4 regions of the Mesorhizobium sp. M0991 genome follow, and region 1 is predicted to be linked to each of the others. Evidence: predicted binding sites of a transcription regulator. Region 1 holds the regulator's gene; each other region holds the start of a gene.
What was found. The regulator PhoB, encoded in region 1, activates phosphate uptake and scavenging genes when phosphate is short. The targets are predictions, from matches to a motif close to TGTCATNNANCTGTCAT.
Positions count from the first base shown of each region.

Region 2: a site for PhoB is predicted at 5,117-5,133, ahead of NKH70_RS02205 (PhoX family protein). Genes of this name have one in related genera too.
Region 3: a site for PhoB is predicted at 1,798-1,814, ahead of NKH70_RS15730 (esterase-like activity of phytase family protein). Genes of this name have one in related genera too.
Region 4: a site for PhoB is predicted at 5,728-5,744, ahead of phnC (phosphonate ABC transporter ATP-binding protein). Genes of this name have one in related genera too.

Region 1 covers NZ_JAMYNE010000006.1:222,887-230,394, reverse strand. Annotated here, with positions in the region: gene pstA (phosphate ABC transporter permease PstA) at 1-329, shown strand, start outside; gene pstB (phosphate ABC transporter ATP-binding protein PstB) at 326-1,129, shown strand; gene phoU (phosphate signaling complex protein PhoU) at 1,162-1,869, shown strand; gene phoB (phosphate regulon transcriptional regulator PhoB) at 1,886-2,575, shown strand; gene NKH70_RS12170 (ROK family protein) at 2,585-3,829, opposite strand; gene xylF (D-xylose ABC transporter substrate-binding protein) at 4,116-5,156, shown strand; gene NKH70_RS12160 (sugar ABC transporter permease) at 5,299-6,666, shown strand; gene NKH70_RS12155 (ATP-binding cassette domain-containing protein) at 6,744-7,508, shown strand, end outside.
Region 2 covers NZ_JAMYNE010000001.1:445,893-453,400, forward strand. Annotated here, with positions in the region: gene NKH70_RS02185 (ABC transporter ATP-binding protein) at 1-847, shown strand, start outside; gene NKH70_RS02190 (ABC transporter permease) at 862-1,623, shown strand; gene NKH70_RS02195 (MarR family winged helix-turn-helix transcriptional regulator) at 1,789-2,280, shown strand; gene NKH70_RS02200 (GNAT family N-acetyltransferase) at 2,277-2,957, shown strand; gene NKH70_RS02205 (PhoX family protein) at 3,058-5,049, opposite strand; gene NKH70_RS02210 (hypothetical protein) at 5,249-5,587, shown strand; gene NKH70_RS02215 (phosphatase PAP2 family protein) at 5,602-6,303, shown strand; gene NKH70_RS02220 (helix-turn-helix domain-containing protein) at 6,616-6,885, shown strand; gene NKH70_RS02225 (SulP family inorganic anion transporter) at 7,067-7,508, shown strand, end outside.
Region 3 covers NZ_JAMYNE010000009.1:119,672-127,179, reverse strand. Annotated here, with positions in the region: gene NKH70_RS15735 (L,D-transpeptidase) at 1-76, shown strand, start outside; gene NKH70_RS15730 (esterase-like activity of phytase family protein) at 219-1,697, opposite strand; gene NKH70_RS15725 (TIM barrel protein) at 1,946-2,935, shown strand; gene NKH70_RS15720 (sugar ABC transporter substrate-binding protein) at 2,975-4,033, shown strand; gene NKH70_RS15715 (sugar ABC transporter ATP-binding protein) at 4,091-5,617, shown strand; gene NKH70_RS15710 (ABC transporter permease) at 5,634-6,611, shown strand; gene NKH70_RS15705 (MurR/RpiR family transcriptional regulator) at 6,608-7,483, shown strand.
Region 4 covers NZ_JAMYNE010000004.1:34,686-42,193, reverse strand. Annotated here, with positions in the region: gene phnH (phosphonate C-P lyase system protein PhnH) at 1-105, shown strand, start outside; gene NKH70_RS07810 (carbon-phosphorus lyase complex subunit) at 107-1,219, shown strand; gene NKH70_RS07805 (alpha-D-ribose 1-methylphosphonate 5-phosphate C-P-lyase PhnJ) at 1,216-2,127, shown strand; gene phnK (phosphonate C-P lyase system protein PhnK) at 2,124-2,900, shown strand; gene phnL (phosphonate C-P lyase system protein PhnL) at 3,112-3,819, shown strand; gene NKH70_RS07790 (DapH/DapD/GlmU-related protein) at 3,816-4,433, shown strand; gene NKH70_RS07785 (DUF1868 domain-containing protein) at 4,985-5,695, shown strand; gene phnC (phosphonate ABC transporter ATP-binding protein) at 5,815-6,663, shown strand; gene phnD (phosphonate ABC transporter substrate-binding protein) at 6,753-7,508, shown strand, end outside.

The DNA of each region.
Region 1 (7,508 bases):
CCGCGATCGGCGCGCCGCGCTGGGTGGTGATCCGTTCGGTCGCCTATCGCGCCGCATTGTCCGGCATCGTCACCGGTATATTGCTGGCGATAGCACGCATTTCCGGCGAGACGGCGCCGCTGCTCTTCACCGCGCTCAACAACCAGTTCTGGAGCAGCAATATCAACGCGCCGATGGCCAGCCTGCCGGTGACCATCTTCCAGTTCGCTCTCAGCCCTTACGAGGAATGGCAGCAGCTGGCGTGGACCGGCGCACTCATAATCACCCTGACGGTTCTGGGCTTGAGCATCCTCGCCCGCAGCCTTACCGGACGCAGAGAGGACAGATGACACAGATGTTGTCCCCGGACATGACGATGACCGAAACGGTCGCCGAGAAGACGAAGATCGAGGTCAAGAACCTCAACTTCTACTACGGCCAGAGCAAGGCGCTGAAGGACATTAGCCTGTCGCTGCCCGAGCGCAGTGTCACGGCCTTCATTGGGCCTTCGGGCTGCGGGAAATCGACGCTGCTGCGTGTGTTCAACCGCATCTATGAGCTCTACCCGAAACAGACAGCCGAGGGCCAGGTGCTGCTCGACGGCAAGAATATTCTCGACCGGTCGCAGGATCTCAATCTGCTGCGCACCAAGATCGGCATGGTGTTCCAGAAGCCGACGCCGTTCCCGATGTCGATCTACGAGAACATCGCCTTCGGCGTCAGGCTCTACGAGAATCTCGGCAAGTCCGAGATGGACGGCCGCGTCGAACAGGCGTTGAAGCGCGCCGCGCTGTGGAGCGAGGTCAAGGACAAGCTCAACGCCAGTGGCTTGAGCCTGTCCGGCGGCCAGCAGCAGCGGCTCTGTATCGCCCGCACCGTGGCCGTGAAGCCGGAAGTCATTCTGCTCGACGAACCGGCTTCGGCGCTCGACCCGTTGTCGACGGCCAAGATCGAGGAACTGATCGACGAATTGCAAGCCGACTACACGATCGTCATCGTCACTCACAACATGCAGCAGGCGGCGCGCGTGTCGCGCCAGACCGCCTTCATGTATCTGGGTGAGCTGGTCGAGTTCGACCGGACCGAGAAGATCTTCACGTCGCCCCGCGAGAAGCGCACGCAGGACTACATCACCGGCCGCTTCGGCTGAGCCGTTCCGATCATGCATATGAGGACAGGACCATGGGCGAACACACAGTCGCTTCTTTCGACGAGGATCTCGAGCAGATCAGCAAGCTGATCCGCGACATGGCCGACCTCGCCGGTTCGATGGTCGGCGGGGCGACCAAGGCCCTGTTGAATTCCGACAACGTGCTGGCGCAACGCGTCGTTTCCGACGACGCCATCATGGATGCGCGTCAACGCGAACTGGACGATCGCGCCATCACCCTGATCGCCAAACGCCAGCCGATGGCCCACGATCTTCGCCATGTCGTCGGAGCGATCCGTATGGCCGGCGACCTCGAACGCATCGGCGACCTTGCCAAGAACATCGCCAAGCGTGTGAGTGCGGTCGGCCTCAGCGTCACGCCGCGCGACCTGTCGCATTCCATCGACGCGATGGCGCAGCTGGTGCTCATCCAGGTGCAGGGCGTCATTGAGGAATATGCCGCAGGCGATGCGGCCGCGTTGGCCAAGCTGCGTGCCGCAGACGAGCGCATCGACGTCAAATACACGTCCGTGTTCCGCGAGCTGTTGACCTACATGATGGAAGATCCGCGCAACATCACCGCTTGCACGCATCTGCTGTTCTGCGCCAAGAATCTGGAGCGGATCGGCGACCATGTCACCAACATCGCCGAAAATGCGTATTATGTGCTGACCGGCGAGCAATTGCCGGTCAATCGTCCGAAGCAGGACGAAACGACAATGTCCGCGCCGGTGACATAATGGGGGTGCCCAGCCGATGATCGCACCACGCATAATGGTGGTGGAGGACGAGGAGCCGTTGGGTGTGCTGCTCCGCTACAATCTCGAATCCGAAGGCTACCAGGTCGAGGTGGTGACACGCGGCGACGAAGCCGAGATCCGTTTGCAGGAGAATGTGCCCGATCTTCTGGTGCTCGACTGGATGATACCAGCGGTTTCCGGCATCGAGCTCTGCCGCCGGTTGCGGGTGCGCCCCGAAACCGAGCGGCTGCCGATCATCATGCTGACCGCGCGCGGCGAGGAGAGCGACCGGGTGCGCGGTCTTTCGACCGGCGCCGACGACTATCTGGTCAAACCATTTTCGACACCGGAATTCATGGCCAGGGTCAAGGCGCTGCTGCGGCGCGCCAAGCCGGAAGTGTTGTCAAGCGTGCTGAAGGTCGGCGACATCGTGCTCGATCGCGAATCGCACAGGGTCTATCGCAAGAAGAGCGAAATCAGGCTCGGGCCGACCGAATTCCGGTTGCTCGAGTTCATGATGCGGCATCCGGGCCGCGTCTTCTCGCGCAGCCAGTTGCTCGATAATGTCTGGGGCGAGACGATCTATATCGACGAACGCACCGTCGACGTGCATGTCGGCCGGCTGCGCAAAGCCGTCAACAACGGCCGCATGCCTGATGTCATCCGCACCATCCGCGGTGCCGGCTACGCGATCAGGGAAGATTGATCCGCCGGGTCAGGCCACGTTCTTTCTGACGCGGGGCCTCATTTGCGCGCCCGGCGCGAAAATCTCCTGGTCGACGAAGCTTAACGCCCGCATCGCACAGCCTTCGCGGATCAGCGGCAATTCGTTCGGCTCGGTATCGAAGGAGATCGAACCCGAATGCTGGCCGCCGGCGGTCTGGGCGATGGCCTGGCGCAAGGCCGGCTCGATCAGATCGAAGGCGGCGGCACTGGCGCCGACCATCGCGACCGGTGCCGGATCGATCAGCGCGAACAGCGAGCCGAGACCGAAACCCAGCGCCTCGCCGGCCTTGCGGTAGGCCTCGCGTTCCGGCCCATCCTTCTCGCGCGCCCGGGCCGCCAGCGCGCGCATGTCGGCGTCGCTGACGTCGGCGATGGGTTCGCTGTCTTCGCTCATCTGCCTGGCGTTGCGCCAGATGGCGTAGTTGCCGGCATAGGCCTCGATGCAGCCGCGCCGCCCGCATCGGCAGAGCGCGCCGCCCGGACGATGGATCATGTGGCCAAACTCGCCGCCGGAGGAATGCGTGCCGGTGAACAGCTCGCCCTTCAACACCAGCCCCATGCCGATGCCGTGCGAAAGCAGGATGGCGATGAAGTCGTCGCGATAGCGATCCGGATCGCGCCAGCGCAAAGCCACCGCCATCATATTGCAGTCGTTCTCCACCGTGGCCGGGATGCCGAATTGATCTTCCAGCATATCGGCAAAGGCGATGTCCGTCTGCGGCGTGATCGGCGACCACAGCATGGCGCGTGCAGGGGAGTCGGTAATGCCCTGAATCGCCAGGGCGATGCGGGCGACACTGCGGACGTCAAGGTCTGGATCCTCCAGCCGGCGCCGGACGACGGCCATGCATTCGCGGATCAGCTCGTCGCGCGGCATGGTCAGCGTGTCCAGCCGGCGCTGTTCCTCGGCTACGACGTGTCCCGCATAGTCGATGATGGCGGCCGACAGGAAATTGAGCGACAACACCACGGTCAGCACCGCCGCCGCTTCCGGGTTGAGGGCGAGGCCGACCTGCGGACGACCGCGTTTCAACGAAACGGGCTCGCTTGCCTTGCTCTCGGCGAGGATGCCTTCCCGTATCAGGTCGGAGGAGATCGCCGATATGGTCGAATGGCTGAGGCCGGTGGCTGCGGCGATCTCCGTACGCGATGGCTGGCCAACCCGGCGGACTGCCGAGATCACCATCGCCCGGTTGCGCCGGCGCAAATCGTCATGGCGGATTCCGACCGACATCGTTTTGCTTTCCTCCCGGTTGCCGCGGCCGCTCATGAACCGGAAGCCGTCGGTAATGTCCGACAAATAGTGTCGGATGCAGGCAAATAGTGTCAGATGCAGGTGGCGCTGTCATCGTTTATTCCGACGCTCGAAAAAACTCTCAGACTCATCAAAATCCATCAGAATCGATGTTGACAGCAGCCGGAGATCGGGCCAGTATTTTTTCGAGGCTCGAAAAAATTAGGGGCCTCTAAGCTGGTCTTTGGGCCAATGGTCACGCCGTACGCGGCGCAGGGAGGATATGATGAAGAAATTCACGACCGCCATTCTGGCGGGTGTCGCCATGACGCTGGCGCTGGCGTCGGTGGCGCAGGCTAAAGACAAGGTCATCGGCGTTTCCTGGTCGAACTTCCAGGAAGAGCGCTGGAAGACCGACGAGGCCGCAATGAAGGCGGCCATCGAGGCCGCCGGCGACAAGTATATTTCCGCCGACGCACAGTCCAACCCCGGCAAGCAGCTCACCGACGTCGAGAGCCTGATCTCGCAGGGCGCCAACGCACTGATCATCCTGGCGCAGGACGCCTCGGCCATCGGGCCGGCCGTGCAAAAGGCGCTGGACGAAGGTATTCCGGTTGTCGGCTACGACCGGCTGATCGAGAACAAGGACGTCTTCTACCTGACCTTCGACAACAAGGAAGTCGGCCGCATGCAGGCCCGCGAAGTGTTCAAGGTGAAACCGGAAGGCAACTACGTCTTCATCAAGGGCTCGGGCGCCGATCCGAATGCCGATTTCCTGTTTGCCGGTTCGATGGAAGTACTGAAGGACGCAATAGACAGCGGCAAGATCAAGAATGTCGGCGAGGCCTATACCGACGGCTGGCTGCCGGCCAACGCCCAGAAGAACATGGAACAGTTCCTGACCGCGAACGACAACAAGGTCGATGCAGTGGTCGCGGCCAATGACGGTACTGCCGGCGGCGTCGTCGCCGCATTGACGGCGCAAGGGCTGGCCGGATCTGTTCCGGTTTCGGGCCAGGACGGCGACCACGCCGCGCTGAACCGCATCGCGCTCGGCACGCAGACCGTGTCGGTGTGGAAGGATGCGCGCGAGCTCGGCAAGAACGCCGCCGAGATCGCCTCGCAACTGGCCGACGGCAAGCAGATGACCGACATTGCCGGCGTGAAGGATTTCACCACGCCCGGCGGCAACACCGTAAAATCCCTGTTCCTGACCCCGGTCGCCATCACCAAAGATAACCTCAACGTCGTCATCGATGCCGGCTGGATCAAGAAAGAAGAGGTCTGCGCGGGTGTGGCGGCGGGCACTGTTGCGGTCTGCAACTGACCCGACGTTTCCGAGAAGTCCGAACGCCGCGGCCGCTCGCCGCGGCGTTTTTTCAACAAGAGTTGTTTTTCCGCTTCCGGCGGATAACTTCTAGGCTGCTTCCGGCATCCGCGGCAGACGGCAACCCGGCGGGAGAAACATAATGACCGACACGACTTCCAACACGCCGGTCGACAGCTCGACCGCAGACCGGGCGCGGGAATCCGAGCTCGGCATCGTTGCCCGATTTCTCAAGGCAACCGAACTCGACACGCGCATGCTCGGCATGGTCGGCGCGCTGCTGGTCATCTGGGTCGGCCTGCATGTCGTTTCTAGCGTACGGCTCGGCGTCAATCCGTTCGAGTTCGACAGCCGGACCTTCCTGACGCCACGCAATCTCTGGAACCTGTCGGTGCAGACTTCCGCCGTGGCCATAATGGCCGCCGGAATGGTGCTGGTTATCGTCATGCGCAATATCGACCTGTCGGTCGGCTCCGCCGAAGGCCTGATCGGCGTGGTCATGGGCTTTGCGCAGGTGCATTTCCTGGTGCGAATGGTCGGTCTGCAATTAGGCAACCCCTGGATCTGGATCGTGGCGCTGGCCATCGGCCTGGCGCTTGGCCTTCTGATCGGAGCGTTCCAGGGATACATCATCGCTTATCTCGAGGTGCCGGCCTTCATCGTGACGCTGGGCGGCCTTCTGGTCTGGCGGGGTGCCGCATGGTGGGTCGCCAGTGGGCAGACGATTGCGCCGCTTGATGCCACTTTCCAGCTGATGGGCGGCGGACCGGCGGGTTCGATCGGCGCGCGATGGAGCTGGATCGTCGGAATTGTCGCATGCCTTGCGGTTGTGTTCATGCTGCTCAACGGGCGGGTGCAGCGCAAGCGGTTCCGCTTCCCGTTACGCCCGATCTGGGCCGAGACGTTCCTCGGGGCCGTCACTTGCCTTGTCATCATGGGCGCCATATGGCTCGCCAATTCCTATCCTTGGCCGGTCGGCATCGTGAACAGATATGCGGCGGCCAACAATATAACCGTTCCCGAAGGCGGGTTGTTCATCGCCCATGGCATCGCCATACCCGTGCTGATGGCTGTAGCCGTAGGGCTGATCATGACCTTCATCGCCAAGCGTACCCGTTTCGGCCGCTATGTCTTCGCCATCGGCGGCAATCCGGAAGCAGCCAACCTTGCCGGTATCAACACGCGCTGGGTGACTATGAAGGTGTTCATGATCATGGGCGTGCTGGCGACGATCGCCGCAGCGATCTCGTCAGCCAGGCAGAACTCGTCGACCAATGCGCTGGGCACGCTGGACGAGCTCCTGGTTATCGCGGCGGCGGTGATCGGCGGCACGTCGCTCGCCGGCGGCTCCGGCACCGTGCTCGGCGCCATGCTCGGCGCGCTTTTGATGCAGTCGCTGCAATCCGGCATGGTGCTACTCGGCATCGATTCGCCGCTGCAGAGCATTGTTGTCGGCGCCGTGCTGGTGGTCGCGGTGTGGCTCGATACCGTCTATCGCAAACGGGTCTGAGCATGATCCCGCAAGGTGGAAACCGGCTTTCGGACAAGATCATGCTCAAGCAGGATCTATAGGGAGGAAGAACAAGCATGGCAGACAAGACCGCTCCCACGCCGCTGATCGACATGCGCAACATTTCGATCGCCTTCGGCGGCATTCGCGCCGTCGACGATGCCTCGGTCGATCTTTTCCCGGGCGAGGTGATGGCTTTGCTCGGCCATAACGGTGCCGGCAAATCGACGTTGATAAAAATCCTGTCCGGCGCCTACAAGCGCGATGCGGGCCAGATTTTCGTCAACGGCGAGGAGGCTTCGATCTCCAACCCCCGCGACGCCAAGAAGTACGGCATCGAGACGATCTACCAGACGCTGGCGCTGGCCGACAATGTCGATGCGGCCGCCAACCTGTTTCTCGGCCGCGAGTTGATGACCGCCTGGGGTACGCTCGACGACGTCGCCATGGAGGCTGAGGCGCGCAAGGTGATGGGTAGGCTTAATCCGCGTTTCCAACGCTTCAAGGAGCCGGTGGTAAAGCTCTCGGGGGGCCAGCGGCAGTCGGTTGCGATCGCCCGCGCCATCCTGTTCAACGCCCGCATCCTGATCATGGACGAGCCGACGGCGGCACTCGGGCCGCAGGAGACGGCACAGGTCGGCGAACTGGTCAGGCAGCTCAAGGCCGACGGCATCGGCATCTTCCTGATCAGCCACGACATCCATGACGTGTTCGAGCTTGCCGACCGTGTCTGCGTCATGAAGAACGGTCGGGTTGTCGGCACGGCACGCACGACCGACGTCACCCAGGACGAAGTGCTCGGCATGATCATCCTCGGCAAGTGCCCACCCGGCGCCATTCCG
Region 2 (7,508 bases), on a different contig from region 1:
TATTGTGCGCGGCGAGATATTTGCGCTGCTCGGGCCGAACGGCGCCGGCAAGACGACGCTGATCTCGATCGTCTGCGGCATCGTCAACCGCTCGTCGGGCAGCGTCACAGTCGACGGCCATGACATCAACCGCGACTACCGCGCCGCGCGCAGTCTGATCGGGCTGGTGCCGCAGGAACTGACCATCGACGCCTTCGAGAGCGTGTGGGCGACGGTCAATTACAGCCGCGGGCTGTTCGGCAAGCCGGCGGACAAGGCGTTCGTCGAAAAAGTGCTGCGCGACCTGTCGCTCTGGGACAAGAAGGACGCCAAGGCGATCACGCTGTCCGGCGGCATGAAGCGCCGGCTGATGATCGCCAAGGCGCTGTCGCATGAGCCGCGCATCCTGTTCCTCGACGAACCGACCGCCGGCGTCGACGTCGAGCTGCGCCAGGACATGTGGGCGATGGTGCGCCGGCTGCGCGAAGACGGCGTCACCATCATCCTGACCACGCACTACATCGAAGAAGCCGAGGCGATGGCCGACCGCGTCGGCGTCATCAACCGCGGCGAGATCGTGCTGGTCGAGGACAAGGCCGAGCTGATGCGCAAGCTCGGCCGCAAGCGGCTTGTGCTGGAACTGCGCAGCCCGCTGGCCACCGTTCCCGACGCATTTTCGCGCTACGCGCTGGAACTTTCGCCGGATGGCGGGCAGCTGACCTATACCTATGACAACCAGAGCGAACGGCCGGGCGTCGCCTCGCTGATCCGCGAGCTCGAGGCGGCCGGCATCCAGTTCCGCGACATCGACACGGAAAACAGCTCGCTCGAGGAGATCTTCGTCAATCTGGTGAGGAAACAGGCATGAACCCGCGCGCGGTCATGAATCTTCATGCGGTATGGGCGATCTATCGGATGGAGATGGCGCGCGCTCTTCGCACCGTGCTGCAGAGCATCGTTTCGCCGGTCATTTCGACATCGCTCTATTTTGTCGTCTTCGGCTCGGCGATCGGCTCACGCATCACCGAGATCGACGGCATCAGCTACGGCGCCTTCATCGTGCCGGGGCTGATCATGCTGTCGCTGCTGACGCAGTCGATCTCCAATGCGTCTTTCGCCATATACTTTCCGAAATTCGTCGGCTCGATCTACGAATTGCTGTCGGCGCCGGTGTCCTATCTGGAGATCGTCATCGCCTATGTCGGGGGTGCGGCGACAAAGTCGATCGTGCTTGGCCTGATTATCCTGGCGACGGCCTCGCTGTTCGTGCCGCTGACGATCGAGCACCCGTTCTGGATGCTCGCCTTCCTGGTGCTGACGGCGGTGACCTTCAGCCTGTTCGGCTTTATCATCGGCATCTGGGCGAAGAGCTTCGAGCAGCTGCAGCTGGTGCCGCTGCTGATCATCACGCCGCTGACCTTTCTCGGCGGCAGCTTCTATTCGATCAATATGCTGCCCGGCATCTGGCGCACGGTGACGCTGTTCAACCCTGTGGTGTACCTGGTTAGCGGCTTCCGCTGGAGCTTCTACGGCAAATCCGACGTTTCGGTCGGCGTCAGCCTTGGCATGACGGTGGTCTTCCTGCTCGTCTGCATAGCAATCGTCGCCTGGATCTTCAGGACCGGCTACCGGCTGCGCAACTGATCGACTGGCCGTGCCAGGCAAAGCAGCCTTATCGGTCAACGTTTCCTTTCCGAAGGCGATATAGGCCTGCGCCCGTGCCTGGAGCCGGCGCTTGAACGCTCGATCTTGCTTTTTATGCATTGTTATATATCATGTTATCGATTTTCGCACGAGACGAAGTGACCTATGGAAGACGTCATACGATCGCTTGGTTTCCTGTGCCTGGGCAGCAGGATGAAGCGTATAGGCGAACAACTGCAAGCGGAGGCGCAGCGCCTGCTCGACCGGCTGGATGTCCCGGTTCAGGCGAGCCAGTACCCGCTGTTGGCCGCGCTCGACAGGCTGGGTCCGCTGTCTGTCGGGGAACTGGCGCAATCCCTTGGCATCGCGCAGCCAGGCGTAACGCGAAGCGTCTCGCTTCTGGCCGAATTGGGACTGCTCGAGGTCAGTCCGTCGACCGATGACCAGCGGCGCAGGATTGTCTCGCTTACTCGGGACGGCCGGCGGCTGGTCGATATCGCAAAGCGCGAGGTCTGGCCGCGCATCGAGAACGCCGTCGCGGATTTGTGCGCGGATCTTTCGGGGCCTCTTCTTGATCAGCTGGCTGCCATCGAGGACGGCCTCGCCGCGGCTCCCCTCGACCATCGAGTAAAAAAACCGAAGGATGCGGTACAATGAGGCACCTGCTTGACCGCCCTATCTGGAGCGCGCTTCAGACGCGACATCGGGCCTTCGCGGAGGGTGACAACCTCGCCATGCGATACCGGCCGTCAATCGTCCCTTTCGCCGCCACCGGGGCGGACGACGCGGATAACTTGCAGGCGCTCGGAAAGCTTGTTCCCCCAGGCGAGAGTGTCATTCTGCTTCAGTCGGACGCCATTGATCTGCCCGCGGGGCTTTCCGCGACTTCGACCGCAGCCGGGGTTCAGATGATTGCCGAGCAGCCGTTGCAAACCGTGTCTGACAAACGCGTGCAACGTCTGACGCGAGACGATGCCGCTGAGATGCTCGCCCTGGCATTGCTCACCAAGCCTGGCCCATTCACGCTCGAAGCCTTGAGCCTGGGCGATTTTTGGGGTGTGAAAATCGAGGGCAGGCTTGCGGCGATGGCCGGCGAGCGCATGAAGCAACCCGGCTATACCGAACTCAGCGGGGTATGCTCACATCCGGAATTTCGGGGCGGCGGCCTGGGCAAGCTGCTGTCCCTGTTCGTGGCAAACCGGATAGTGGCGCGCGGCGAAGTTCCCTATCTCCACGCCTATGCCAGCAACGCCACGGCCATAGGACTATACAAGTCCATTGGCTTCAGGTTGCGAAGCACAATGAATGTGGCCGTGGTTCAGCGCACCGAATAATTCGTCGGCGCATGATGGGCAGCATGGATGCGTGTATCAGGAAAGGAAGGATTTCGTATCGCCGAAATCCTTCCTTGAGACTGCAAGACCTGGCTGCGCGTCAGACCGCGATCTTGCCGCCACCTTGCCTGGTGATGGCAACGACCGCCGGGCGCACCGGGATGTCCGGCTTGAAGTCGGGCCAGCGGGTCGACAAATCCTCATAATAGGATGGACGGCCGAAAGCCTCCCAGTCCTCGCCGCCGTCGCCCGGATGCTGGACGGCAACGAAGGCGGTCTGGTCGTCCGGCGCAAACAACGGGCCGCACATTTCGGCGCCTATCGGCACACGGAAGAACAGCTTTGATGTGGCCCTTGCCGGCCCTTCCGTGTCGACCGCCCACAGACCGTCGGTGCGGCCAGTGGCCTTCGGGCCCTGGCCGTCGGTAGCAACCCAGAGGCGGCCGGCCGAATCGACCGCGCAATTGTCCGGCATGCCGAACCAGCCATTGGCCGTGGTTGCGGTCGAGAAGGTGGCGCCGACAGCGGCAACCGAGGGATCACCGCATTTCAAGAGCACCTCCCACTTGCCCTTGGTGGCAGTGAAATCGCCACCGTCCTCGACGATCTCGATGATGTGGCCAAAGGCATTTTCGGCACGCGGGTTGGCGGCGTCGACCTGATCGGCCTTGCGCTTCGAATTGTTGGTCAGCATGACATAGACCTTGCCGTTGGCGGCATTGGGCTGGATGTCTTCCGGACGGTCCATCTTGGTGGCGCCGAGCAGGTCGGCGGCGCGGCGCGTTTCGATCAGCACGTCGGCCTGGCTGGCAAAGCCGTTCTCCGCCGTCAGCGGCCCTTGGCCGAAGACGATCGGCAACCATTCGACCGAACCGTCCTCGGCAAACTTGCCGACATGCAAGGTGCCATCGTCGAGCAAATCCTTGTTTCCAGCGCGGTCGTCCGGATTGAATTTGCCTGTGGTGACGAACTTATAGACGTAGTCGAAGCGCTCATCGTCGCCGAGATAGAAGACGACACGGCCATCCTTGGCGACGATCGACTCGGCGCCCTCATGCTTGAAGCGGCCCATCGCGGTGCGCTTCCTCGGCACCGAAGTCGGATCCTGAACGTCGACCTCGACGATCCAGCCGAAGCGGTTCGGCTCGTTTGGCTCCTTGCCGATGTCGAAACGGTCGTAATGCGCTGCCCATTCATAGGCACCTTCGGGAATGCCGAGGCGCTTGTAATTGGCGGCTTCCTTATGGCTCTGCGGCAGCTCGCCCGAGAAATAGCCGTGGATGTTCTCCTCGGCCATGACATAGGTGCCCCATGGCGTGACGCCGCCGGCGCAGTTGTTGACAGTGCCGATGACTTTGGTGCCGCTCGGGTCGGCGCTGGTCTTGACGCGGTCGTGGCCGGCGACGGGGCCGGAGAGCTCGATCTCGGTGTTGGAGGTGATGCGGCGGTTGAGCTTGCCGTCGCGAACGACCTGCCATTTGCCTGATATCTTGCGGATCTCGACAATGGTGCCGCCATGCGCGGTCATCTCGACGTCGACTTGTTCCTTGCTGAGAGGCGCCTGCTTGGCTTTGCCGTCGACGATGGTGACGAGGCCCGAAAACATCAGGTGCGGATTGGTGTATTCGTGGTTGACCACCAGCAGACCGTGCTCGGCCGAGCCGTCGATCGGGATATAGCCGACATAGTCGTTGTTGTAGCCGAATTGTCTGGCCTGGGCCTCCGCCGACTGTTTTGTCGGATCGAATTCCGGCGAATCGGCGAACAGCGGATCGCCCCAGCGCAGCAGCACATCGGCGTCATAGCCGGGTGCGACGTGATGCTTGTCGTCGATGCCGGCCTCGAGCTCGTCGAAAGCGAAGGCGGAGCCTTCGGCGGCGCGGGCGTTGTCGGCGGTGATCAGCGCCAGCGGGCTGACGGTAGCGGCTATGGCCGAGACGGCAAGCGAGCCCTTGAGGAAGCCGCGGCGCGAGAACCGCGCGGCGATGATTTCACCCATGGTGCGGTTGTCGGTGGGATTGGCTCCTGGCCCGTCGTTTTCCTCGAGCAGGCTGGTGCGGAAATGGGCGTCAGGGGAGCGATGTTCGGTCATAGGGGCATGCCTCTGGCTGGATGGATTGCTGGAGCGTGTTGCCTGGCCAGTCCGGTATCGCCGGCAGGTCACAGTTTGATGACATGCCGGCTAATTACCACTGCGATTTTGTATCCAGCATCGGCCCCGCTTGACCGCGACCGGCGCTTCGGAAACAAGAGCTGCGGTGGGCGTAGGACCGCATCGGGAGGAACAAAAAGTGAGTTTCTGGGGACTTGGGCAGCTCTGCGTTTCGACGGTGATCTTCCTGCTGGCGGCGATGGCTGCCAAACAGTGGGGGCTGGCGCCGAGCCTCGGCAAGATCGTGCTGACGTTGGCGCTCTATTCGCTCGGCAATCTGATCATGCTGAGGCTGATCCGTGAATTCGGCATGTCGGTGTCGTTCAGCCTGTCAGCGGTGATCCAGCTGGTGTCGGTGAATGTGGTGGCGCTGGTCTTCTTCGGCGAGCGCGTCAATGCCTTGCAGGCGACCGGCATTGTGCTTGCCATCGCAGCTGTGGCGCTGATCACGCTCGGGCCCTATCTGCAAAGGCTGTAACTGCGATCGGGCCGATGAAGAAGACCGCAAGCAGACTGCGCAACTGGCTGGAGTTCCCGGTTCTGCTGGCCGGGCTGATCATTGCCGGCGGGCTGTGGGGGTTCGAGGAGCTGATGGAGATGGCGCGGGCCACCACGCCGCATGCCTTCGATACCGAAATCCTGCTCGCCTTCCGCAAGGCCGGCCAGCCCGACAATCCGATCGGACCGGCGTGGCTGGAAGGAGCGATGCGCGACATCACCAGCCTCGGCAGCGCCAGCGTGTTGGTCCTGATTACCGCGGCAATGATCGTCTATCTGCTCCTCATACGCAGGCCAGGCGCGGCGCTTCTCATGTTCGTCGCGGTAGCGGGTGGCCAGGTCCTGTCAAGCGTGCTCAAGTTCGATATAGACCGGCCGCGCCCCGATCTGGTCTCGCATCTCGCCGACGTGGCATCGCTTTCGTTTCCGAGCGGCCACGCCATGCTGTCGGCGGTGACATATTTGACGCTGGGCAGCATGGCGGCGCGGTTTTTGCCCGGGCGGACAACGAAGATCTATGTGCTCGGGCTGGCGGTGCTGACGACGGTGGTGGTCGGCATCAGCCGCATCTATCTCGGCGTCCACTGGCCGTCCGACGTATTGGCCGGCTGGTGCGCCGGCTTTGCCTGGGCGATGCTGTGCTGGCTTGCGGCCCGGTTCCTGCAGCGACGGCTCGGGCGGGCCGGCGGCACCTGACTCATGTCAGTCGATTTGCGGTCAAATCAGCCTGTTGATCAGGCCATGGCCGCAGCCTGCCAGCAGGAAAACCATCGACAGCAAGGCTGTCGAGGTCGCCAACGCTTTGAATATCTTCACCTGCTCATCCTTTTTGAGTCGTCGCCTGTGAAATCGGGATCGCAATGGATGTCCCGCCAAACGATGCCGTAGCATGCTAGCGCATCGGCTGGCAAAGAGTGCTGCATGTTTCACATATGCAAGATGATGCTTGAACCATCATAATGAAGGTATTATACGTGATACCGCAGATTCAGACGGGGGTTTTGGCCGATGATCACTGCCGCGCAGATGCGTGCCGCGAGGGCGCTGGCCGGCATCGATCAGAAGACGCTCGCCGAGCGCGCCGGGGTTTCGCTTCCAACCATTCAGCGCATGGAAGCGAGCGACGGCGTGGTCCGGGGCGTGGTCGATACGCTGATGAAGGTCATCCAGGCCCTTGAAGAGGCCGGGGTCGAGCTGATCGGCGAGAACCAGACGAGCGAGCGTGGCGGCAGGGGCGTTCGCCTCAAGCCTGTCACGCCGCAGAACCCGCAGGGCTGATGGTACTGCCGCATCGCCGAAAATCAAATTCGATTTTCGGATAGTCCGATGCGCCGTTCAAAAGTGTTGGAGCGTATCTGTGCGCCCATTTGGACGCACGCCGCTCCAAGTCGCGACGGCGACCGCCGACAGTCCTGCCGACGATCCCGCCGCCTCCTTGGTTTCATGGGGAAGGCACTCGATGGATCAGACCCGGCGGGCAGCGCATCAACCGGCACGCCCGACATTTTCCGAACTGTTCACGCCGAAGCTGGTGACGGTGCTGCGCGAGGGTTATACGCTCGCGCACTTCAAGGCCGATGCCATTGCCGGGCTGACTGTCGCCATCGTAGCGCTGCCGCTGTCGATGGCAATTGCCATTGCTTCAGGCGTGACGCCGGAACGCGGGCTCTACACCTCGATCATCGGCGGCTTCCTGGTCTCGGCGCTTGGCGGCAGCCGTTTCCAGATCGGCGGCCCGGCCGGCGCCTTCATTGTGCTGGTGGCTGCGACAGTGGCGCGGGTTGGCGTCGACGGCTTGCTGCTGGCGACGATGATGGCCGGCCTGTTCCTGCTTGCCATCGGCTATCTCAGGCTTGGCACCTACATCAAGTTCATCCCCTATCCAGTGACCGTCGGCTTCA
Region 3 (7,508 bases), on a different contig from region 1:
GATCGCCGCCGTGTCGAACAGGACGGCCGACCCGATCGATGCCGGCGTGCCAAAGGACGCGGAGATGTTGAGGTAAGTGCCTTCGACGGGATCCTCAGTCGCAGGTTTGCGACGCCTAGGACACCGTCCTTGCGCGGGCGAGCCGCAACTGAAGGGCACGACCTTCAATCGCGCCAGCTTAGGCGGACGCGTTCGGCGCGTCCGCCTGTATGGGTCCGCTACTTCCCGGCGAGGCCGGGAATCGTGACCTGATAAACCAGGAACATGGTGTCGACATCGGCGCCATCCTCGGCCTTGTAGGGCGCGCCTACCTGGAAACCGTCCTGGGTGAGGAAGTCGTTGTCATTGGCGACGAACAGGAAATAGTCGTCGGGCAGCTTTGGGTCGAGGACGCTCACCACCGACATCGCCTCCCATTTCTCCGAAAGGTTGTTGCGGTCATTGGGCGCGCCATTGTGCAGCCCGAAGCGGCCGAACTCGGTCTTGTCGTTGATGTCAATGAACGGCGTCAGCTTGGCCGGCGTCACCGAGGTATCGAGCTCACCTTTGGGCGCAACCGGCTTGTCCTTGTCGAACTCGGTGCCGGTGATGTCGGTTGCCGCCGACACATCGAGGACGCTGATCTCGCGATGGAGCGAGGTGTCGCCCTTCACCCCCTGGCCGTTGCCGCTGTCGCGCGCCAGCATCAGGAAGGTCTTGTCCGACAGAGCCACGATTTCGCTCTGCGCGGCAATCTTGGTCTTGCCCTTGGCATCGGTGAACACCGGCAGCGGCACGACATATTCATGCGCAAGCTTGAGTTGGGCCGGATCCGAGGCATCGTAGACCAGCGCGCGCGTGTTCTGGCGCGTCGAAGCGGAATCGCCACCATCTTGTCTGGGTGCCGACTGCAGCACGGCGATCAGGAACTTGCCGTCCGGCGTCAGTGCCATGCCTTCGAGGCCCTGGTTGTTCTGGCGGCCGGTTTCGGGATCCTTCGGATCTGGGTCTGCCGCGCCAGGTCCCGGATTGTCGGACGCGAAGTTCGGCGTCCCGTGACGCATCGGGACAAGCGCCGCCGGCGGCTGCGTTGCCGACATCAGACGCCCATCGGCGGAGAAGCGGTAGATGTTCGGACCGTATTCGTCCGAGATGAACATCGTGCCGTCGGGCAGCCGCACGATCGCCTCGTTGTCGAGCGCAAGCTTGCCGTTGGCTTCGGGCAGGATCGGCATGTCGTCGGTCGCGGCGCGCACGCCGTTGAGCGGATCGAGGCCGGTTGCGTCGGCGCCCTTGTCGTCGGTCAAAAGCATGGTGTCGGCTAAGGTTGCCTTGAGGCCGGACTGTTCCTGGCCGGTGGCCGGTGCCGCACCCGGCGCGATCGGGACGAACTCGAGAGCGATCGTGTTGAGGCGCGGACGGTAATCGGTGGTGCCGACGACATTGTAGCCGCGATCCGGCAGCAGCCACAGCGAGCCCTTATAGCCGTCGGGGCCATGCGTCCAGCCGGCAGCGTCGATCGCCATGCCCGAGCCGGAGCCAAACGTCTCGCCGAACTTGTCCTTCTGGCTGGCCGGGATGCGGCCGACACCGACTAGGCCCTTGTTGACGAAGCTGACGCCGCCGACGGTCGCGGCGTCTTCAGCCGAGGCCGAGGTCAAGGCGGTGAACATCGCCAGCGCGACGGCGAGGGACGCGTTTCGGTGCAGGTTTTTCATGGAAATCCTCTTTGTGACAAAGCTGCCGGGACATGAAAAAGCGCCGCGTCGCATCAAGGATGCCGCGAAAGCCTTCGGAGAAGCGATCTAGGACGCGAACATGATACTTGCGTGACAGTGCCGCGTTTGCTTGTCCCCCCGTGGTCGCAACTGGCCTGGGTATGGCGAATTCGTCGCCGCCGAGCGAGCAATTAACAACTTTACAAATAATCATTCTTATGTAAAGTCATGACAATGAAAGGTCCCCGATGACTGCCTATCGTTTCGCCACCCGCCTCAATTCCTTTGCCTCGGGGCCACAGTCCGAGTGGCCCGATCTTGTCGGCAAACCGTCTATGCTGCAAATGGCGGCACGTGCGGCGAAGGTTGCGGAGTTGACCGATCTCGACCTCAACTTCCCCGACCATGTCGATGAAAAGCCTGCGGATATGGCGCGCAAACTCGGCGATTTCGGGCTTTCCATCAATGGCTTCGCCATGCGCTACTACTCTAACCCGGCTTTCAAGCTCGGCGCCTTCACCAATCCGGATCCTTCCGTTCGCCGCGAGGCTATCGACCTGACCAAGGCTGGCATCGACGCCGCGCGCGAGGCCGGCGCCAGCCTGATGACATTGTGGTTGGGGCAGGATGGCTTCGACTACGCCTTCCAGGCTGACTACGCAACACTTTGGCAACACGAAATCGATGGTATTCGTGAAGTAGCGGCGCATGATCCGGGCTGTCAGATCAGCCTTGAATACAAACCCAACGAGCCGCGCTCCTACAGTCTGATGCCCGATGCGGCGACGACGTTGCTGGCCATCCGCGAGATCGGCCTGCCCAATCTCGGCGTGACGCTCGATTTCGCCCATGTGCTCTACGCCGACGAGCAGCCGGCTTTCGCCGCCGCCCTCGTGGCACGGCATAGCAAGCTGCTCGGCGTGCATCTCAACGACGGCTACGCCAAGCGCGACGACGGCTTGATGGTCGGGGCCGTGCATACGCTGCAGACGATTGAGTTGCTCAGGCAGATCCGCCGCGACGGCTACGCCGGCGCCATCTACTTCGACACGTTCCCCGACATGACCGGGCTCGACCCGGTCCACGAATGCGAAGTCAACATCGCGACTGTGAAGCGCATGCTGCGCGTCGTCGATCGGCTGGACGGGGACAATCGCCTGTCGACTGCCGTCGACCGTCAGGACGCGGTCGCGTCGCAGGCCATCATCCAGGAAGCCATGCTCGGGCCGGACAGCTGAGGCCGGGGCCATCACCGTTTTCAACAAGGGAGGAAGACCATGAAATTTCTGTTTGCCACCGCCACCGCTGCCCTGATGGCGCTGTCCATAGGCTCGGCGTTTTCCGCAGACCTCGCGCCGCTCAATTCCGACACCGAGAAGGATCGCATCGACTGGTCGCAGCTCGAGGCCAAGTTCGGGGCCTTCCCCAAGCTGCCCGAGGGCACCAAGGCGGGTGCGGTCTCCAAGACGCTGACCAACGAATACTGGCGCTCTCTGGGTGAGGGCTACAAGTCGTTCGGCGACCGCATCGGCGTGCCGGTCGTGTATCAGGCGGCGCAGAGCGAGGGCGACCAGCTCGGCCAGCTCACCATCGCCGAAGGCCTGGTTACGCAAGGCTACAACGTGCTGCTCGTTTCGCCGCAGACCGACTCCAACCTGCAGCCGATCATGGAACAGGCCAAGGCCGCCAACGTGCCGGTGGTCAACGTCAATGACGCGGTCATCCCGCAGGCCGAGTACTATGTCGGCAATGTCCAGCGCGACAATGGCGTGCGCGTCGCCAAATGGTTCATCAAGAACCGGCCGGATGGGGGCAAGGTCGCCATCGTCGAAGGCCAGGCCGGCGTCTACGCCGCCGTCCAGCGCACCGACGGCTTCAAGACCACCATCACTGAAGCCGGCAAGTTCGACGTCGTCGCCAGCGTCCCCGGCAACTGGGATCGTCAGACCTCCTACGACGCGGCCACCAACATCCTGCAGCAGCATCCCGACCTGATCGGTTTCTATGCCAACAATGACGGCATGGCGCTGGGCATCGTCGAGGCGGTCAAGGCAGCCGGTCTGCAAGACAAGGTGGCCGTCTTCGGCACCGACGGGATTTCCGATGCCTACGCCTCGATCCGCGCCGGCGAGCTGACCGGTACCGTCGACTCGTTCCCGGTGCTGACCGGCGAGGTGGCGCTGGAATCGGCGCTGCGGCTGGTGGCCGGGCAGAAACTGCCGCGCGTCGTCGCCACGCCGCAGGCGCTGATCACCAAGGACAATGCCGACCGTTACTCCGGCGGTGGCGATTCCGTGCGCAAGGCGCTGCTCGAGGACGCGGCAGCGGGCCAATAGAGCAGGGGCGGCGGGTGCCGGCCTTGGGTCGGCACCCTTGCCTGGAGAACTGAAGCAATGTCAGCGCGGTTGCAATTCGAGGGCATTTCCAAGGTGTTTCCGGCCGTGCGGGCGCTGAGCGATGTGTCCTTTTCGGTCGGCGCCGGCGAAATCCATGGCCTGCTTGGCGAAAACGGTGCCGGCAAGTCGACGCTGCTGCGCATACTGTCAGGCGTCTACCGGCCGACAGCGGGAAGCGTTTTCATCGACGGCAAACCGGTGACGTTGAACAACCCGGTCGCGGCGCGCGCCGCCGGCGTCGCGATGATCCATCAGGAATTACAGCAGGTGCCGCGCCTCAGCGTCGCCCAGAACATGTTTCTCGGCCATCCGCTGACGCGGGGCGGCGTCTTCGTCGCACGGCGCGAGCAGGAGCGCCGCGCTGCGGAAGCCCTGGCCGCCATCGACCCGACCATCGATCCGGCAGCGCCGCTCGGCAGCCTGAAGGTCGCGCAGCGGCAGATCGTCGAGATCGCCCGGGCGCTGCTCGATCGTGCGCGCATCGTGGCGATGGACGAGCCGACATCGAGCCTGACGCCGAGCGAGTTCGAACGGCTGGCCGAAGTCATTGCCGGCCTGGCCCGCGACGGTGTCGCGGTCGTCTATGTCTCGCACAAGCTGGACGAGGTGTTCGGTATCTGCCAACGCGCCACCATCATGCGCGACGGCGTCGTGGTCGGGTCCGTCGATCTTGCGCAGGTGTCGGAAAAGGCCGTCGTTTCGATGATGGTCGGCCGCGAGCTTGCCCAGGAACAGCACCGCTCGCATACGTCCAGTGATGTCAGGTTGAGCGTTCGCGGCCTCGCCTCGGCGACCAAGGTCCGTGACGTCTCGTTCGAGCTGCATCGCGGCGAGGTGCTGGGCATTGCCGGCCTGGTCGGCTCGGGCCGCACCGAACTGCTGCGGCTGCTGGCTGGCGCCGACCGCGCCTCATCAGGCGCGGTTGAAATCGACGGCGCGGCGGTAAAGCTTTCCAGTCCGCGCGACGCGATTGCGGCCGGCATCGGCCTGGTGCCGGAGGAGCGCAAGCGCGAAGGCATCGTGCCGTTGCGGTCGATCTCCAGCAACATGGCGCTGGCCTCGATGGGCGTGTTCGCGCCGCGCGTCCTCATCGACCATCGCCGGCTGAAGCGCGTGGCAGCCGAGAAGATGAAACGCGTCAATCTCAGGCCGTTCCTGCTCGACCGGCCGATCCGCCTGTTCAGCGGCGGCAACCAGCAGAAGGCGATCATCGGCCGCTGGCTGGCGGCGGGAACGCGGATCCTTCTGTTCGACGAGCCGACGCGCGGCATCGATGTCGGGGCCAAGGCGGAGATCTACCACCTGATCGAGGAGCTTGCCGCCGAAGGCCATTCGGTAATCGTCGTGTCGTCCGAACTCCCCGAGGTGATCCGGCTCGCCGACCGCGTGCTGGTCATGCGCGACGGCACGGTCGCCGCCGAACTGGGCCGCGCAAGTCTCAGCGAACACGCGATCGCCGCGCACGCCATACCCCAAACGGAGATTGAGGCCGGCAAGGCTCAAGGCCATCGGGCCGGTGCATAACGGACAGGACCAGCGGATGACCGATATAACCGAACACACAGCAGCGCGCCCGAGGGCAGATTTCCTGCACCGGTTTTCAGTGCGCGACGCCGGCACGCTGATCGGCCTGGTGGTGATCCTTGCCGTGTTCGGGGCGCTGGTCCCCGGCTTTTTTGCCGAGCGTAACCTGATCAACATCCTGCAGCAGTCGAGCATCAATGCCTGCCTGGCGTTGGGCATGACGCTGGTCATCATTTCGGGCGGCATCGACCTGTCCGTCGGGCCGACGGCAGCTCTTTCCGCCGTCATCTCGGCCTCGATGCTGGTGGCCGGCGTGCCGTTTCCGCTGGCCATCGCCGCTGGCTTCGCCATCGGCCTTGCCTGCGGCCTGCTCAACGGTGTGCTGGTCGCCTATGTCGGGCTGCAGCCTTTCATCGTCACGCTCGGCACGCTGAGCACCTACCGGGCGCTGGCGCTGATTTACACCGGCGGCAATCCGGTGCTCGGCCTGCCCGCCGGCTTTCGCGCCATCTTCAACGGCTCGCTGTTCGGATTGCCGTTGGCGGTCATCATCGTGGCCGTGGTCGCGCTGATTGCCTGGATCATCCTCAAAAAGACGCCTTTCGGCGAATATCTGCTCGCCGTCGGCGGCAATGAGGAGGCGGCCTACATAGCCGGCGTGCCGATCGCACGCACCAAGATCGCCGCCTATATGATCTCGGGCCTGCTGGCAGCGCTTGCAGCGCAGATCCTGATCGGCCGGCTGGGTGCGGCCGAACCCATTCTGGGCAATCTCTGGGAGCTCGACGCCATAGCAGCGGCGGCAATCGGCGGCGCCTCGCTAATGGGCGGCAAGGGCAGCGTCGTCGGCACCATCCTGGGTGCCGTCATCCTTGGCAGCATGCGCAACGGCCTGACGCTGATGAACGTGCAGTCCTTCTATCAGCTCTTGGCAACTGGCCTTATAATCCTCGCCGCGATGCTTATCGATCGCGTGACGAGGGGACGTGGATGACCTTGACCGGGCTGGACCTGAAAGCAGTAGGACCGCGCATCCGCATGATGATGCCGCATCTGACGCCGCTCGAGGCGAAGGTGGTTGAAACCGTCTTCGGACGGCGCGGCTTCGACGAGACCATACCGCTCAAGCAGATCGCCGAGGAGGCCGGTGTGTCGGAGGCGATGGTGGTCAAGATCGCCAAGAAGCTGGGTTTTTCCGGCTATCGCGACTTTCGCACGGCGGTCTATGAATACAGCCGCCTGCCAACTGCCGAGATGCATCAGGAGCTGTCGGTGGACGACAGTTCAGCCGAGATCGTGCAGAAGGTGTTCCGCACGTCCATCCAGGCGCTGGAGGAGACGCTGGCCATTCTCGACATGGACGATTTCGACCGTGCCGCCGATCTGCTTTACCGCGCCAGGAATCGCGATTTCTACGGCGTCGGCGGCTCGGCGCAGATCGCACGCGACGTTTCGCACAAATTCCTGCGCATCGGCATCCGCACTTCTGTCTATGACGATTCGCACATGATGCTAATGTCGGCCTCGCTGCTCGGCGCCGACGACATTGCTGTCGGCTTCTCGCATTCCGGCAACACGAGCGCCGTCATCGATGCCATCCAACTTGCGCGCAAAAGCGGCGCGCGCACGCTGGCCATCACCAACTACGACAACTCGCCATTGGCAGCCGTCGCCGACATCGTGCTCTGCTCGACCGCGCAAGGCTCGCCGTTGATGGGTGAGAACGCGGCGGCGCGCATTGCCCAGCTCAACATTCTCGACGCGCTGTTCGTCGCGGTCGCGCAACGCGACTACCAGGCGGCGGAGCGCAATCTCGGCCGCACCATGTCTGCGGTGACGTCGAAACGGAAAGACAAGAACTCATGAAAGGCAAGCGGCTCGTGAAAGTCAG
Region 4 (7,508 bases), on a different contig from region 1:
CAGAACAACCAGCGCTTTCCGCGTGGCGTCGACGTCATCCTCGCCACCACCGACGCAATTGCCTGCCTGCCGCGTACGACGCGCATCAAGATCATGGAGGCGTAGCATGTACGTCGCGGTAAAGGGTGGCGAAGCGGCCATTCGCAATGCTCACAAACTGCTCGCCGACCGCCGGCGCGGCGATCGTTCGGTGCCCGCACTTCGGCTCGACCAGATCGTCGAGCAGCTGGCGCTCGGCGTCGACCGAGTGATAAGCGAAGGTTCGCTTTATGATCGCGAACTGGCGGCACTCGCCATCGTCCAGGCGCGCGGCGACATGATCGAGGCGATCTTCCTGGTTCGCGCCTATCGCACCACGCTGCCGCGTTTCGGCTACACCAGGGCGATCGACACCGGCACGATGCTGGTCGAGCGGCGCGTGTCGGCGACCTACAAGGACCTGCCCGGCGGCCAGCTGCTCGGCCCGACCTTCGACTACACCCACCGGCTGCTCGATCCCGAGCTTGCCGCCGGCGGCGATGTCGCCGAACCGGAACAGCGTGCAGGCGAAGCGGAGGCGATGCCGCGCGTCTCGGCCATCCTCGCCCGCGAAGGCCTGATCGAGCCCGACGGCGACATGCCTGGGGATCATGTCCCCGGCGACATCACCCGCGAGCCGCTCGAATTCCCGATGGCGCGTGACATCCGCCTGCAGGCGTTGTCGCGCGGCGACGAGGGGTTTCTGCTGGCGCTCGGCTATTCCACCCAGCGCGGCTACGCGCGCAACCATCCCTTCGTCGGCGAGGTTCGCATCGGCGAGGTCGAACTGGAACTGGACGTGCCGGAACTGCCCTTTGCCGTGCCGCTCGGCAGCATCCGCGTCACCGAATGCCAGATGGTCAACCAGTTCAAGGGCTCGGCCAAGGCGCCGCCGCAATTCACCCGCGGCTACGGCCTCGTCTTCGGCCAGAGCGAGCGCAAGGCGATGGCCATGGCGCTATGTGACCGCGCTCTACGCGCCTCGGAACTCGGCGAGGACGTCGTCTCCGCCGCGCAGGACGAGGAGTTCGTCATCTCGCATTCCGACAATGTCCAGGCGACCGGCTTCGTCGAGCATCTGAAGCTGCCGCACTATGTCGACTTCCAGGCCGAGCTCGACCTCGTGCGCCGCATGCGCGCCGAGCATGATGCCCGCGAAAACGCCGGCAAGGGCGAAGAGAAGAGGGAGGCAGCGGAATGAGTGCACAACCAGCGGATATAGCCACCTACAACTTCGCCTATCTCGACGAGCAGACCAAGCGGATGATCCGCCGCGCCATCCTCAAGGGCATCGCCATTCCTGGCTATCAGGTGCCGTTCGCCTCGCGCGAAATGCCGATGCCCTATGGCTGGGGCACCGGCGGCGTCCAGGTCACCGCTTCGATCATCGGCCCGGATGATGTGCTCAAGGTCATCGACCAGGGCGCCGACGACACCACCAATGCGGTTTCGATCCGCGCCTTCTTCAAGAAGGTCGCCAATGTCGCCGTCACCACCGAGACGGCCAAGGCGACCGTCATCCAGACCCGCCACCGTATCCCCGAACACCCTTTGGCGGCCGGTCAGGTGCTGGTCTACCAGGTGCCGATCCCCGAACCGCTGCGCTTCCTCGAGCCACGCGAGACGGAGACGCGCAAAATGCATGCGCTGGAGGAGTATGGTCTGATGCATGTAAAACTCTACGAGGATATCGCCAGGCACGGCCGCATCGCCACGACCTATGCCTATCCGGTCAAGGTCGAGGGCCGCTATGTGATGGATCCCTCGCCGACACCGAAGTTCGACAATCCGAAGATGCACCGTTCGCCGGCTTTGCAATTGTTCGGCGCCGGCCGCGAAAAGCGCATCTATGCACTGCCGCCCTTCACCGATGTGGTCAGTCTCGACTTCGAGGATCATCCGTTCGAGGTACAGACCTTCGACCAGCCCTGCGCACTGTGCGGGGCCGAGAACGTTTATCTCGACGAGGTCATCCTCGACGACCATGGCGGCCACATGTTCGTCTGCTCCGATACCGATCATTGCGAGAAGCGGCGCGAACAAGGCCATCGCGGCCACCTTGCGCCTGAAACCCCTCTTGCCCTGGAAAAAACGGAGCCGGCGCAATGACCGACGAACCGCTGCTGCGCGTCTCGGCGCTGTCCAAATTCTACGGCTCGCGCGTCGGCTGTGAAAACGTCACCTTCGATTTGTGGCCGGGCGAGGTGCTGGCGGTGGTCGGCGAATCCGGTTCCGGCAAGACGACGCTGCTCAACTGCCTGTCGACGCGGCTGCTGCCCTCTTCAGGCGCCGCCAGCTATCGGATGCGCGACGGCCAGTTCCGCGAACTCTATCGCATGAGCGAGGCCGAACGCCGCTTCCTGATGCGCACCGATTGGGGCTTTGTCCATCAGAACCCCGCCGACGGGCTGCGCATGACGGTGTCGGCCGGCGCCAATGTCGGCGAGCGGCTGATGGCGGTCGGCGACCGTCACTATGGCAGAATCCGTGCGACGGCGGTCGACTGGTTGTCGCGTGTCGAGATCGACGAAGACCGCATCGACGACGAGCCGCGCGCCTTTTCCGGCGGCATGCGCCAGCGCCTGCAGATCGCCCGCAACCTCGTTACCGGCCCACGGCTGGTGTTCATGGACGAGCCGACCGGCGGCCTCGACGTCTCGGTGCAGGCGCGCCTGCTCGATCTGTTGCGCGGGCTGGTCACCGACCTTGGCCTGGCAGCCATCGTCGTCACCCACGACCTCGCGGTGGCGCGGCTGTTGTCGCAGCGCATGATGGTGATGAAGGACGGCCGCGTCGTCGAAAGCGGCCTCACCGACCGCGTCCTCGACGATCCGCGCGCGCCCTACACGCAATTGCTTGTTTCCTCGATTCTACAGGTCTGAAGATGATTGCTCCGCCGTACCCCCCTCTGGCCTGCCGGCCATCTCCCCCTCAAGGGGGGAGATTGGCTGTCGCTCTCGGTTTCGCCACTCTTCAACGTTGCAGAACAGGCGCAACGAAAAGGCTGCCGATCTCCCCCCTTGAGGGGGAGATGCCTGGCAAGGCAGAGGGGGGTGCTGGCCCGCAAACGAACGACGATTGGAGAACCTTCTGATGCCGACCCCGCTCGTTGTCTCCGATGTCGCCAAGAGCTTCACCATGCATCTGCGCGACGGCATCAAACTGCCGGTGGTCGCCGGTGTCTCGTTCGCGATCAGGGCCGGCGAATGCTCCGTGCTCGGCGGCCCGTCCGGCGCCGGCAAGAGCTCGATCCTGAAAATGCTCTACGGCAATTATGCCGTCGACGCAGGCCAGATCATCGTCCAGCACGAGGACGGGCTGATTGACCTGGCTTCGGCCAGCCCGCGCACCGTGCTAGCTGTGCGCCGGCTCACGATCGGTTATGTCAGCCAGTTCCTGCGCACTGTACCGCGCGTCTCGGCGCTCGATGTCGTGGCCGAACCGCTGGTCGAGCGCGGCGAAGAGCGCGAAGTAGCGCGCGGTAAGGCGCGCGCCTTGCTGGCGCAGTTGAACCTGCCGGAGAAGCTCTGGGCGCTGCCGCCGGCGACGTTCTCCGGGGGCGAACAGCAGCGCGTCAACATCGCGCGCGGCTTCATCACCGAGCACCCGATCCTGCTGCTCGACGAGCCGACCGCCTCGCTCGATGCCAGGAACCGCGACGTGGTGATTTCCCTGATCGCCGCGAAGAAGGCGGCGGGCGTCGCTTTGCTCGGCATCTTCCACGATCACGACGTGCGCGAGGCTGTGGCCGATCGCATCATCGACGTGACCGCCTTCGCCGCGGGGAAAATCGCGGCATGACGAGGAAATTGTCGGAGGCGCCGCTGGTCCACGAGACGGCGGAGATCGAGAGCTCGACGCTTGGCCGCTGGACCGAGATCGCCGAACGCAGCCGGGTCTCCGAGAGCATTCTCGGCGACTATTCCTACATGATGCAGGACTGCGCCGTCTGGTGCGCGACGATTGGCAAATTCGCCAACATCGCCGCTAGCGTGCGCATCAATGCCACCAATCATCCGACCTGGCGGCCGACGCTACACCATTTCACCTATCGCGCCTCCGACTATTGGGACGACGCCGAGCACGAGAGCGAATTCTTCGCTCAGCGCCGCGCCAAACGCGTCACCATCGGCCACGACACCTGGCTCGGTCACGGCTCGACCATCCTGCCCGGCGTCACCGTCGGCGATGGCGCGGCGGTCGGTGCCGGGGCGGTCGTCTCGAAGGATGTGGCCCCCTACACCATTGTCGGCGGCGTACCGGCCAAGCCGATCCGCGAACGCTTCGACCGCCGCACTGCGGAACGCTACCAGGCGCTCGCCTGGTGGGACTGGGATCACGCCCGGCTGCGCGCCACGCTCGACGATTTTCGGGAACTGTCGGCCAATCAGTTTTTGGAGAAGCATGGGGGTTGACGCCCCGAATAAGTCAGCCGCTCAGGCAAATGTCCAAAATAATAGAAAGAAATCCTAACGTGATTAGAATAGCAACACCAGTCTGATTTAACCTGATAAGTTCTATAAATTTTTTGTCATAACCAATATCTACAAGTGATTTTTGTTTTTCTTCAATCTTATTTGCGAAATTTATCGTAACTAACGCGATTAAAAAAATGAGAATCATTAGAATAATGGCCGCGTCGCGCCCATTTCCATAATTGTACAAGTATCCCGATATTGGATGGTTCAAGCTACCAACCCGATATACGGACATCAAAACCAGGGCCACTGTGAAACTTATCGCAGCGACTACCCCTGCAGCATACAGCCGCAACCACTGGCGCCAACGTAGCAATTAGGAAGCCTCTCTTTGATACGGATTTGAATCTTTATTTCAATCTTGATGATGTGCAACCCCGGCAGAATCGCTTGGCGAATCCTGCCTTTGATATTCTACTTCTTGGCACGGTTTTCATGTCCCTGACACATCGTCGGGGCAGGACGCGGCCTTTCCTCTGGAGATCGCAATGCCTGTTTCAGTCAAACCTTCGCTCGCCGGATTCTTTGCCGGCACCAACCCGACCCCTCCGCTGCATCTCGGCAGGCGCTACGACACCTCTGGTAATTTTCTCAACGAGCCCGGCAACACGGTCGTCTGCCATCTCGTCAATGGCTCGGCTTCAGAAGCGGGGGTCATCGAGGTGCGTGAGCGGATGCGCGCGATGCCCGATGCCGACCGGCTGGCCTTCACGCCGGTCTCCAGCCTGCACATGACGCTCTTCCAGGGCATCATCGAACATCGCCGCCGCCTTCCCTACTGGCCGCAGGACGTGCCCCTCGACACCAGCATCGACGCCATGACCCGCCTCTATCTGGAACGCCTGAACGGCTTCAAAGGCTGCGGTGCTTTCAACGTCAGGGTCGTTGAAATCGTACCGACTGGCCTGACCGTCGCCGGCGCTTCCACCGAGGACCGGCGCGTTATGCGTTCCTGGCGCGATGCCCTGTCGGTGCCGTTCGGATACCGGCATCCCGACCACGACAACTATGTGTTCCACATCACCTTCGCCTACCCGATTCGGCGCCTGGACGACGACCGGGCATCCGCATGGCAGGATCTGTTCGATGACTGCCTGTCGCTCCTTGCGCATCAGGCACCGGTGATCGAGCTGCGACCACCGGCTTTCTGCAGCTTCAGCGACATGAAGCATTTCGAGGAGCTTGTTGTGCTGGGTTGATCGCGCTGCGAGGCTGTGGGCGGTAACAAAACTGACATCAATCCGACACCGCAGGTTCATGCGGCTGCGCTAGCGAGAGTTAACAGACCTTCAATTGCGACTGGACTGGAGCCTGCACCATGTCAGCTACGCTCGAAATCCGCGGCGTCACCCGACGGTTCGGCAAGAACACCGCCGTCAGCAATGTTCACATCTCCATTCCGCAAGGCCAGATGGTCGGCATCATCGGCCGCTCCGGCGCCGGCAAATCGACGCTTCTGCGCATGATCAACCGCCTCATCGATCCGAGCCAGGGATCCATCCTGTTCGACGGCGTCGAGGTCTCCGGGTTGCGCGGCTCGCCGCTCCGGCGCTGGCAGCGCGACTGCGCCATGATCTTCCAGCAATTCAACCTGGTGCCGCGCCTCGACGTGCTGACCAATGTGCTGCTCGGCCGGCTCAACCACCGTTCGACCCTGTCCAACCTGTTCGGCATGTTTTCCCGCGGCGAATGCGCCGAGGCGGTTGCAGCTCTCGAGCGCCTCGACATCGCCCGCACCGCGCTGCAGCCTGCTGGCACCCTTTCCGGCGGCCAGCAGCAGCGCGTTGCGATTGCGCGTGCCATGATGCAACAGCCGAAGGTGTTGCTCGCCGACGAGCCGATTGCCTCGCTCGACCCGCTCAACGCCAAGGTGGTGATGGATTCGCTGCAGGACATCAATTTGCGCGAAGGCATCACCGTCATCACAAATCTCCATACGCTTGATACGGCCCGCAACTATTGCAACCGCATCGTCGGCATGGCCGCCGGCAAGGTGGTCTTCGACGGCCCGCCCGAAGACCTCAACCGCGAGGCCGTGCGCATGGTCTACGGCGCCGACAGCAATGGCGCCGAAATCTCCGAGGCCATCACCTCGACCATTGTCGCCGTCAAACAGAAGATCGCTGCATCCGCCGGACCGCTCGAGCCAGCGTTTCCTGGTTGCTGAGAACGGCCTGATCGCTCGCCCGCGTCAAAGGCACCCGTCAAAAATTCGAACGCTACCGGCGCGAGGCCGGGACCAACAGGAGAGAGATAATGTTCAGGAAGATGGTTTTCGGTGCGGTTTCATTGCTCGCCATCGCAGCAAGTGCTGCTCACGCCCAGGATATCAAGGAATTCCGCGTCGGCATTCTCGGCGGCGAGAACGAAGCGGACCGGCTGCGCAACTTTCAGTGCCTCGCCGATCATCTGAAGACCGAATTCGGTTTCGAAAAGGTCTCGCTGTTCCCGGCTGCCGACTATGATGGCGTCATCCAGGGCCTGCTCGGCGGCACGCTCGATTTCGCCGAGCTTGGCGCGTCAGGCTATGCCAGCGTCTATCTCAAGGATCCGAACGCCGTCACCCCGATCCTCACCACCCAGCAGACCGACGGCGCGACCGGTTATTATTCGATTGGCCTGGCGCTGAAGTCGTCCGGCATCACCGACATCAAGTCGGCAAAGGGCAAGAAGCTCGGCTATGCCGACCCGGATTCGACCTCCGGCTATCTGATCCCGCTGACCCAGATCCCGAAGGACACCGGCGCTTCGAACGAAACCTTCTTCGCCTCGACGCAGTTCAATGGCGGTCACGAGAACAACGTTCTCGCCGTCCGCGACGGCAAGGTCGACGTGGCGGTTGACGATTCTTCCGGCATCGGCGACTTCAAGAACGGTTACACGTCCGGCACCTTCCACAAGGAAGTCGCCAAGGGCGCCGTCGACCCCAACGACTTCGTCGAAGTCTGGCGTTCTGGCCTGATCCCGAACGGCCCGCTGGTCGTGCGCACCGCGCTCGGCGGCGATATGACC